Regions from separate parts of the Cobetia amphilecti genome, predicted to be linked through region 1. Evidence: predicted binding sites of a transcription regulator. Region 1 holds the regulator's gene; the other holds the start of a gene.

Region 1 (5,612 bases):
CGCCATGGCCTACGTGATGAGCGAGGCCAACTGGGTCACCTCACGCCAGGGCGGCGATGGCGCCGTGCGCGAGCTCTGTGATCTGCTGCTCAAGGCACAGGGCCACTGGGCCTCGGTGCTGGATACCTACCTGCAGGAGTCGCGTCCCTGATGTTACGTCTGCCCCGCCCTTCTCCGCGTCTCTGGCTGATGCTGCTGTTGCTGCTCGTCGGTGGCGTGCTGGCGCTGATCGAGCAGCGCAACAGCCTGGAATCGACCGTCAATGTCGAGGTCGACAGCAGTGAGCCGGATTACTATCTCGACGGGGCAGACATGACACGCTTCGATACACGCGGCGTGGCGATCCAGTCCATGACCTCGCCGCATATCGAGCACACGCCAGGCGATGACGTGACCCGGGCGCAGACCCCGAAGATTCGCACCAACGACAGTGAAGACCGCCGCTGGTATGCCACGGGGGACAGTGGCGTGTTGAGCGCCGGCGGCGACACCTTCACCCTCGAGGGTGATGCCAGACTGCGCCAGCCCGATGACCGCTGGACCCTCGATACCGATGTCCTGCACTACAGCCGTGATCAGAATCGCGCCTGGAGTGACGTGCCGGTCGTGATCACCCAGAATGGCCAGCATGTCGAAAGCGACAGCTTCAGCGCCGACCTCTCCCAGGACTCCGCCGTGCTGCAGGGCCGTGTTCGCAGCGTCCTGCAACCCGGTACAGGCCAGAGCGAGGCCAGCAAGGAAGCCGAGCGCATCGACTCGGGCGCCGACAGCACCACCTCCGATGATGGGCGCGTCAACAGCACCTTCGAGGCAGCGCCTGCCAGCGGTGAATGAACCCGCCGGGCTGGCCGTCACGCCATGACCCGCGCCGCAACACCTTCCTCTCTGCCGCTCGATGGCATCATTGCTCGGGCGGCGACCCCGTCATGCCAAGGAGCCACCATGACTTCCACGACTCGCAAGCCCTTGACGGCCTGTCGCCAGACCCTCAACAGCGGTGTCATGGCGCTCTGCCTGGCACTGGGCATGTCCAGCTTCGCCCCGGCCGCCATGGCGCTGGACAGCGATGCCAGCCAGCCGATCAACATCGCCGCGGACGCCCTGTCGCTCGATGACAAGGCCGGTACCGCCACCTACACCGGCCAGGTGGAAATGCGCCAGGGCAGCATGAAACTCGATGCCAGCCGCGTCGATATCAGCCGCGCCGGCAGCGGCGAGATCTCGCTGGTCAAGGCCACCGGCAAGCGTGCCTACCTGGAACAGCAGCCCGCGCCCGACGAGAAGCTGGTCAAGGGCTGGGCCGACACCATCCGCTACCATGCACTGGAGCGCCGCGTGGAGCTGGTCGGCGACGCGCGTCTCGAAAAAGGCGATGACACCTTCGAAGGCGGCTACGTGGAGTACTTCCTCGACAAGCGCCAGGTGAACGCCAACAACAACAAGACGGCACAGCAGACCGAAGGCGGTCGCGTGCACATGACTCTGACGCCGCGCGGCGCCAATGCCAGCAAGGAAAACTGAGTCATGACTGCTGCTACTCCGCGTACGCTGAGCGCTCGCCATCTGGCCAAGGCCTACAAGGGCCGCAAGGTGGTCAAGGACATCTCGCTGGAGATCCGCCAGGGCGACATCGTCGGCCTGCTGGGTCCCAATGGCGCCGGCAAGACGACCTCGTTCTACATGATCGTCGGACTGGTGCGCGCCGATGCCGGCAACGTCTCCATCGATGACAAGGACCTCTCCGCTGCCGCCATGCATCAGCGCGCACGCGCCGGCATCGGCTATCTGCCGCAGGAGGCGTCGATCTTCCGCAAGCTGTCGGTGGCCGACAACATCATGGCGATCCTGGAGACCCGCAAGGACCTGGATCGCAATGGCCGCAAGGCACGCCTTGAAGAGTTGCTCGAGGAATTCAGCATCACGCACATCCGCGCCAGCGCCGGCATGAGCCTGTCCGGTGGTGAGCGTCGTCGGGTCGAGATCGCCCGGGCGCTTGCCACCGAGCCGGACTTCGTGCTGCTCGATGAGCCCTTCGCCGGCGTCGACCCCATCTCGGTGGGCGAGATCAAGAGCATCGTGCGCCAACTGCGCGATCGTGGCATCGGCGTGCTGATCACCGACCACAACGTGCGCGAGACGCTCGATATCTGTGACACCGCCTATATCGTCGGCGATGGCCAGATCATCGCCCACGGTGATGCGGACTCCATCCTGGCCAACCAGCAGGTGCGCGACGTCTACCTGGGCCACGAGTTCACGCTCTAGGGTCAGCGAATGCGCTGAGCCCACCGGAGGCGAAAGCTTCAAAAGCCGCTGCGTGATTTTATCGCGTAGCGGCTTTTTCATGTCTGACATCAGACGCATGCATGACGTCCATACCACCTTGGTGGAAACATGGCATGCAAGTTGCTTGAATATTCATGACAACCACTTGTCAGTGCCCCGAGTCACGGTATAGCGTAGTAGGCACGTTCCTTTGCCGTGAATTGACTGACTCCATGAAACCCACCCTGCAACTCCGCCTCGGCACCTCGCTGACCATGACGCCGCAGCTCCAGCAAGCGATCCAGCTGCTGCAGCTGTCGACGCTCGACCTGCGTCAGGAGATTCAGCAAGCCCTCGAGTCCAACCCCATGTTGGAGCTCGACGAGGACTACGAGTCGCTGGATGTCATCGAGACACAGGATTCGAGCGAGATCTCCACTGCCGACTCCTCGAGCGAGATTCCCGAGGAATACCCCCTCGACAGTGACTGGTCGGACCTCTACCAGGACCACGCCGGTAGCCTGACCAGCTCCGGCAGTGGCAGCGGGAGTGAAGAAGGGCCGGACTTCGATCGCAATACCAGCGTCGAGAGCCTGCAGGACCACCTGCGCTGGCAGCTGGCGATGACCGACCTCGATGGCCGTGAACGCCAGATGGCAGAGAGCCTGATCGATGCCGTCGACGGTGCCGGCTATCTGAGCCTGTCACTCGACGAACTGGTCGATGGCCTGCGCGGCCAGGGCCTGCCCGGCCTCAAGGCCTCCGAACTCGAGCAGGTATTGCTGCGTCTGCAGCAGTTCGACCCGACCGGCGTCTTCGCCCGTGATCTGCGCGAATGCCTGCTGCTGCAACTGGCACTGCTGCCGGATGATCTGCCGCTGCTGGCGCAGGCGCGCCGCCTGGTACGTCAATTCCTCGAGGCACTGGGCAACGATGACCGCAAGCTGCTCAAGCGCCGCCTGAGCCTCGACGATGACGAGCTGGATCACGTCATCCGCCTGGTGCGCGCGCTCGACCCGCGTCCGGCATCCGCCTGGGGCGAGCCCGCCAGCGATTACGTGATCCCTGACCTGCTGGTACGCCATACCCGCCACGGCTGGCAGGTCGAGCTCAACCCGGAAGCGCTGCCCAAGCTGCGCATCCAGCCGGAATACGCCGCGCTGATCAAGCGTGCCGACAAGTCCGCCGACAATACCTTCCTCAAGGACAACCTGCAGGAAGCCCGCTGGCTGATGAAGAGCCTGTCATCGCGCAATGACACCCTGCTCAAGGTCGGCCGCGAGATCATGGCGCGCCAGATCGACTTCCTCGAGCAAGGCGAGGAAGGCATGAAGCCGCTGATTCTGGCCAACATCGCCGAAGTGGTCGAGATGCATGAGTCGACCATCTCGCGGGTCACGACCCAGAAGTACATCCACACCCCGCGCGGCGTCTTCGAGCTCAAGTTCTTCTTCTCGAGCCAGGTCGGTGGCAGCGGCAGTGGCGACGCCCACTCAAGCACCGCCATTCGTGCCCGCATCCGCAAGCTGATCGCGGAAGAGCCGGCCCGCAAGCCTCTCTCCGACTCACGGCTGGTCGATCTGCTCGCCAGCGATGGCATCGAGGTCGCACGCCGTACCGTGGCCAAGTATCGCGAAGCGATGGGCATCCCCTCCTCCAGCGAGCGCAAGCGTCTGGCCTGACGCGTCACCTGCGGCTGCCATGCCCTGCTTTCACCTCCACAATGGCAGCCGCCGCCAACCTCAAGCGCTGGATTTTCCGCTCATCAGCCTCTGACTTCGCGGGTAGCGGTACGCCTGTCGTGCGCTCTGTCATGCCGTCAACCGCTCATCAATTGCCCGTCATGGGCCATGACGGCGCGCAGGATGACGGTAAAAAACCGCCTTTCCGGCAGCGTCATTCACCGTCAATCGCATGTTTTTAAAGTCACTTTTGCGCGTATTGCACCTGGATGACACCCGGAGAACCTCCCGGAACGCCGCTTGCTCGACGCAATCGAAGCGCCTGAAAGGCGACGTACATGCAGGGATTGGCGACGAAAACCCGCCTTCTTGCGCGTCTTTCACGCACCACCCACCAGACGTGCCCTTGAAGTCCACTCCGATACCCCTCACTGAGTTGAAGACAAGCACTGAGCCACGATGCAGCGCAGCGTTGATCTTTGCGCAAAGCTTGGGCATTGTCGGTACAGACGCTCACGACATCTGACGCCACTGGCAAGGGAGCGAAAACATCGCCAGACGGTGGCCGTCAAGCCTGTTGCAGAGCGTCCGATCAGGGTTTGCTCGTAGTCAAAAAGGGTTACAATTGAATGGCAACCCGCTGGATAAAGGAGCGTGTCCATGCAAGTGAATATCACCGGGCATCATGTGGAACTTACCGATCCTCTCCGCGATTACGTCAACGAGAAGCTCGCTCGCCTCGAACGGCATTACGACAACATCACCAATGTTCAGGTGACACTGTCGATCGAGAAGGAGCGCCAGCAGGCTGCCTGCACCTTGCACGCGGCAGGCGCTGACCTCCACGCCCTGGCAGAAGACCCCAACATGTACGCTGCCATCGACGCGCTCGCCGACAAGCTGGATCGCCAGCTGGTCAAACACAAGGAAAAGTCCCAGGCTCGCTCTCAGGGCACCGGGACCCGTTGACCTTCAGCCATGACACTTGATCAGATCCTTCCCCCCGAGCGCACGCTTTACGGTGTCCCCGGGGGGAGCAAGAAGCGGGTGCTTGAATTCTTCAGCACCTTCATCGCACAGAACATTCCCAGCCTGGATAGCCAGGAAGTCTTCTCGCGCCTGATCGGGCGCGAGAGACTGGGGTCGACCGGCATTGGCCACGGTGTGGCCGTGCCCCATGCACGCAGCCCGCATTGCAAGACGCCAATCGCTGCGTTTCTGAAGCTCGGTGAACCCATCGACTTCGATGCCATCGACGGAGAACCCATCGATCTGCTGTTCGTGCTGCTGGTGCCTGAGGAAGCGGATGAGACCCATCTGACGCTGCTCGGGCAGGTCGCGGAATTGCTCAACTCCCCGACCAATCGCTCGGCCCTGCGCCAGGCAGACAGCCAGCGTGCACTCTTTGAGGCATTGACCCAAGCCATCGCCGAATTACCGGCGCGCTGAATGACAGGCCCGGACATTGTCCGGGCTTTCGTCTTGCTGGCCTTCCATCGGCCGACGTACAGCGCACTGATAGCGGGCAGCCTTCTGCCCCACCCCTGCATTCTTTCGACGTTGACCTCGCCCTTGGAGAGCACTTCATGAAGATCGTGATCATCAGCGGCCGCTCCGGCTCCGGGAAATCCATCGCTCTCCAGGCGCTGGAAGATATTGGCTACT
Region 2 (5,612 bases), 880 kb from region 1:
GCCTGGCTGTCAGTGGTGTGCGTGAGGGCGATCAATACCCCGTGGGGCTTGCCCGAGACAGCTAGCGGCTGACGGCTGACGTGCGCGTCGTGAGCAATCTGGCTGACGATCTCCAGCAGGGTCTGACGCGTCTTTGCGGGCAGGGCGAGGCCAGTCGGCGCGATCACCTCATGGCGTTGCTGATCGACCCCGCGATGCAGCACGCAGCTCTCGACAGGACGTGAGCAAGCCTGAGTGCCGGCAATCTGCTGGCTGAAGAGGCCCATCCTCTCTCCCTGAAGTTCCCCCCAAAGCTCTCGCAGCAGCTCTCCCAGCAATGATGGCAGCGTCTCCGTGAGGTCAGCGCAGGTGGCGATGCGCAGGGTGATGGCGTCGAGCTTGGGCGTCTCGCGTCGCCGGGGGAGGAGTGCAGTGGGTCGTCGGCTCGGCGTACATCAACCAGGGCGGCCGCCGTTCGTGCAGCAGGCACCTTGCCTTCCTTCCCTGCGCCGAGAATGACTTGCATGCGAGCTCCTCTCTCTACTTCCTGCTTCGGGGTTCTTTCTTCGGGCTTGCGATGTCGCGTCAGCAAGCTTGATGAGCAAGCTTCATGCCAGTGAACGGCTTACCCCTTCATGGGTACCTCTCTTGATGGATTGTCGCGATCTCCACTGTGAGTAAATTTAATTCACCATGAAGAACGTGGTGCGTCGCAGAAGGGGATATGCACCATCCAGGCACATCGGGGAGCTGCTTCCCCCCATCACGCGTGCAACGCCGGACCCACTTGCCATGACCACAAGAGGTATCACCACGATGGAGCTTGCAGTCGAGATACCCGCTGCCACGCCGTGCCAGCCGTATCGTTATCGAATACCCGGGCTGGATGCGCTGGCGCTTGAGCTGTCGCCGGGGGACAGCGTGCAGGTGTCATCCGTCGATGGTGCCCAGGCCTGCGAGTGGCTGTTATTGCCGCCAGGGGGCCGGGAGGGAGAGCACGGGGTGGCACGGGGTGGCACAAGCTGGAGGGGCAGAAGTTGCAGAGGCAGAAGCTGGAGAGCTTGCAAACGCAGTCGATGGACTGACACTCGCGCGCTACGCCAGCATCACCTGTCTGGAAGAACATGCCTTTGCCAGCCAGCCACAAGGGGCAGAAGAGGGTAAGGCCGAGCAGGTGCGAAGCCCGTTCACCCAGCAGCGTCTGGCAGCGCTGGGAGTCGCGCAGGTGCCACTGTCGCAGTGGCAGCGCTTGTCAGTGGCCGGGTTGCCGGCCGAGATTCGCTGGCCGCTGGAAGCGCCTGCCGCGCGCCTGATTCTGTTGGCCCCCGGTGATGACATGTCGATCGATGGTGAGCATCTGGCCACCGAGCTTGAGGTCGCGCACTTTCAGAGCGTGCCCGATCAGGAGCAGTTACCCGTCCCCCTGGCGTCGATCAAGCAGGAGCGGCGAGTCGCGGCGGGCACGGTCGAGGTCTATGAGGTCAAGCAGGGCGAGTGGATCCAGATCATCGATGTGGCGGGCCGCCAGTGCTCCGATTTCGTGGCCTTCGATGCCAATGCCTGGGCGCAAGAGGAAGAGCTGGGGCTGGACGCCGGCGCCACGCGCAGCCTGTCCGGCCACTGCATGCCCAACCCGGGGCTCTACTCCGTGTTCTTCGATCAGCACCTGCATCCGATGCTTGAGGTCGTGCAGGACACGGTGGGGCGCCATGACAGCTTCATGCTCGCCTGTTCGCCGCAGTATTACGAACACCACGGCTACTTCGGCCACGATAGCTGCACGATCAACTTCAATAACGCCCTGTCGGCGTCGCATGGCATTCAACAGCGTGCCAGCTGGCCGGCGATCAACTTCTTCTTCAATGCCTATGCAGAGCCCTGCGGCACCCTGGCGGTGGATGAGCCCTGGTCGCGCCCCGGCGACTATGTGCTGCTGCGCGCCGACCGTGACCTCATCTGCGCCTCATCGGCCTGTCCGGATGACATCGACGCCGCCAATGGCTGGGTGCCGACCGATATCCAGGTGCGCATCTACGCCGCTGAACATGATTTCCCCCGTGGGATCGCCTATCGCAATCGGCCCGAGGAATTGCCGCGCATGACACTGCCCACCGCCTTTCATCCCTGCACCTCCGCCTTGACCAAGCAGTTCATCGACTACCACGGCTACTGGCTGGCCACGCATTACGAAGGGTGGGGCGCGCGGGCCGAATATCTGGCCTGCCGCGAGCGGGTCGCGATGATGGATCTCTCGGCGCTGCGCAAGTTCGAGGTCGCCGGTCCCGATGCCGAACGCCTGCTGCAATACGCATTGACCCGCAATGTGCGACGGCTCTCCATCGGCGAGGTGGTGTACTCGGCCATGTGTCAGGAAACCGGCGGCATGCTCGATGACGGCACCTTGTTCCGCATGGGCGAGCAGACCTTCCGCTGGATCTGTGGTGACCCGGCCAGCGGCCAGTGGCTGCGAGATCTCGCTGCGCGCCAGGGCTATCGCGTCACGGTGCGTGACTCCACCCATCAGCTGCACAACATCGCGCTGCAGGGGCCGAAGAGTCGTGAGGTGCTGGCGCCGTTGATCTGGAATGCGCGCACCCAGCCTGAGGTGGAAACGCTGGGCTGGTTCCGCTTCATGATCGGTCGTCTGTCGGGGCCGGATGGCATCCCGCTGATGGTGTCGCGCACTGGCTATACCGGTGAGCTCGGCTATGAAGTCTGGTGTCATCCCAAGGGTGCCCCAGCCGTATGGGAAGCGATCTGGGCGGCGGGTGAGCCCCATGGCATCGCGCCGCTGGGGCTGGATGCCCTGGACATGCTGAGAATCGAGGCAGGGTTGATCTTCGCCGGCCATGAATTCTGTCCGCAGACTTCCCCCTATGAGGCGGGTATCGGCTTCACCGTGCCGATGAAGAGCAAGGAGGATGATTTCGTCGGGAGGGCGGCGCTGCAACGCGAGACACCGGAATCACGCCACCGCGTGATGGGGCTGAAGATGCACAGCAGCGAGCTGGTCAGCCATGGCGACCTCGTCTACCACGGCCGCTATCCGGTGGGCGTGGTCACCAGTGCCACCCAGTCGCCGCTGCTCGATCGCTCCATCGCGATGTGCCGCCTGGCACCGGACTTCGCAAGCCCGGGAACCCAGCTTGAGATCGGCCAGCTGGATGGCCATCAGAAGCGCCTCGCCGCCGAGGTGGTGACATTGCCCTTCCATGACCCGGAGCGCCTCAAGGTACGTAGCTGATCTCACTGCAAGGCGGGGGCATGAGAGATGAGTCGCGAGCAATGACTTGCGCATATGCAGCGCCCTGCAAGTCATCTCACGGTGCATGCCGTGGCCGGCATGCCTCAATAACGCCCATCCTCCTCGCAGGGAAGGCTTCATGGGCTTCATATCTGAAGAGGAGTCCTCGGTTTCAAGAATGATGCAGTAAAAACAACGAATTGCTGAGGGTGGCCAATCAGGGTCATCTGGCATGTCGCTTGCTTTATCCAGCAGGTCCCCTTGAAAAACAACAACAACCCCCGGACGGGCAGTGCCGCTTGCACAGTGAAGCGCGCTGATCCACAGGCTCCGGTAAAGGAGAAAAGACGATGGATGAAAAGACGTTGCAAAGCATATTGGATATGCATCAGGCGATGAACATCGAGGTGTTCTATTGGTGGTGTACCGCCATCATGTTCCTGATCCATGCAGGCTTCCTGGCCTATGAGATCGGTGCCTCACGTTCCAAGAATGCCTTGGCATCCGGCATGAAGAACGTGCTGACGCTGGCCTCGATCATCCCCGCCTTCTACTTCGTGGGCTGGTGGATCTACAACGCCTTCCCCAACGGGCTGATCCCCATCGAGGCGTCCGCCGCTCTGCCGTGGAGCGCGAGCATGCGTCCGGACGCCGATGACATGGGCACCGGCATCTTCTTCGCCGCCTTTGCCCTGTTCGGCGCGACCACCGGCTCCATCCTCTCGGGGGCGGTGATCGAACGCATCCGCCTGGGGGCCTTCCTGATTCTGGCGGTGATTCTCGGTGCCGGTGTCTGGATCATGGCGGGCGCCTGGGGCTGGCATCCGGATGGCTGGATGCTGCACAAGCTGGGCTACCACGATGTCGGCGCCGCCGGTGTGGTGCACGCCGTGGCCGGCTTCTTCGCGCTGGGCGTGCTGCTCAATCTGGGCGCGCGCATCGGCAAGTACAGTGACGATGGCAAGCCGCAGGTGATCGCGCCGCACAACATGCCGATGACGTTGATCGGCCTGATGCTGATCATCGTCGGTTTCTTCGGCTTCCTCGGTGGCTGCATCATCTTCAACACCGGTGACATCGGCTGGACCACCATCTACGGCAATCGCACCAACCTTTCTGCCTTCGCCTTCAATACCCTGATGGGCTTCGGTGGTGGCGTGATCGGTGCCTATCTGTCCTCGCGTGATCCCTTCTGGACCATGTCCGGTGCGCTGGGCGGCATCATCACCGTCGCGGCGGGACTGGATCTCTACAACCCGGGGCTGGCCTTCGTGCTGGCGGTCACCGGTGGCGCCCTGATGCCGAAGATCGGCGCACTGCTCGAGAAGCGTGGCCTGGATGACTCCGTCGGCGCCTTCGCGGTGCATGGCTTCTGCGGCTTCTACGGCGTGGTACTGGTGGGCATCTTCGCGGCCGGCTTCCCGAATGTCGGCGAAGGCGTGCCGGACGTTTCCTTCACCGGCCAGCTGACCGGCGCGGTGGTGATGGCACTGACGGGCTTCATTCCGGGCTGGGGCGTGGCCTATCTGCTCAAGAAGTTCAACCTGCTGCGCGTGCCGCCGCATGTCGAGGTACTGGGGCTGGACCTGTTCGAAGTCCCGGCCAAGGCCTATCCGGAAAGCCTGTCCTCCGAGACGAGCTCCAGCGTGCCGGCACGTTCCGGTGGGGTGGTCGCGGCGCCGATGGACAAGCGCCCGGACATCAGCTGAGCCCTGGTAGCTGAGCCCCGGCGCACATCCTGAAGGGGCCGGTCTGTCGAGATAAGCGCTGACTGGCCCCGTTATTGCAGTACTGGTAGACCCAACCGATATCCGCTTTCGCAAGGAGTCTTGCAATGGAAACTGTCGATACTGTGGTACACGCTGGCAACTACGCCTTCTTCTTCAGCAACTCTGGTGCCGTGGCGGTGTGCCTGCTGGTTGCCGCTGGCGTCTGCATTGCGCTGAGCGCCAACATCCTGCGCCACGAGAAAGCGTCCTTCGAGAGCAAGAAGACGCCGTGACCCTCCGGGCATCAAGACCGGCATATCAAACGCCGCAGCGCTCAGCGCTGCGGCGTTTTTGATAGGTGCCATTGCACCCGATTGGCTTTGCGCGAAGAGAGTGTGGCGTGCGTCACGCAGTCGTCACCTGAGAGCTTGATAATGGCGGCCCCTCAAGGTGGCACTCATGGAACGCGCGATAGCATGAAACTGATTCATCTGACCGACACCCATCTGGTCGCTCCTGACAAGCGACTTTACGGGCTGGACCCACGTGCACGGCTGGCGGCTGCCGTCGCCGATATCAATCTGCACCACGGCGATGCTCAGGGCGTGATCATCAGCGGTGACCTGACCGATCGCGGTGAACCGGCCGCCTTCCAGGCGCTGCGTGAGGTGCTGGAAGAA

What was found. Region 1 encodes sigma-54, which starts transcription at its own class of promoters, with help from an activator protein. Its sites were predicted from a motif close to TGGCACNNNNNTTGCTNT; they were not measured.
Region 2: the regulator sigma-54 is predicted to act here: its motif matches at 3,452-3,469, upstream of R1T44_RS08870 (ammonium transporter).

Annotation. Positions count from the first base shown of each region.
Region 1 is NZ_CP136695.1:1,181,300-1,186,911, reverse strand. It holds gene R1T44_RS05065 (KdsC family phosphatase) at 1-151, shown strand, start outside; gene lptC (LPS export ABC transporter periplasmic protein LptC) at 151-834, shown strand; gene lptA (lipopolysaccharide transport periplasmic protein LptA) at 943-1,521, shown strand; gene lptB (LPS export ABC transporter ATP-binding protein) at 1,525-2,265, shown strand; gene R1T44_RS05045 (RNA polymerase factor sigma-54) at 2,499-3,947, shown strand; gene hpf (ribosome hibernation-promoting factor, HPF/YfiA family) at 4,608-4,916, shown strand; gene R1T44_RS05035 (PTS sugar transporter subunit IIA) at 4,926-5,396, shown strand; gene rapZ (RNase adapter RapZ) at 5,534-5,612, shown strand, end outside.
Region 2 is NZ_CP136695.1:2,060,843-2,066,454, forward strand. It holds gene R1T44_RS08860 (histidine kinase) at 1-266, opposite strand, end outside; gene R1T44_RS08865 (DUF1989 domain-containing protein) at 992-3,223, shown strand; gene R1T44_RS08870 (ammonium transporter) at 3,574-4,932, shown strand; gene R1T44_RS08875 (hypothetical protein) at 5,058-5,225, shown strand; gene R1T44_RS08880 (phosphodiesterase) at 5,409-5,612, shown strand, end outside.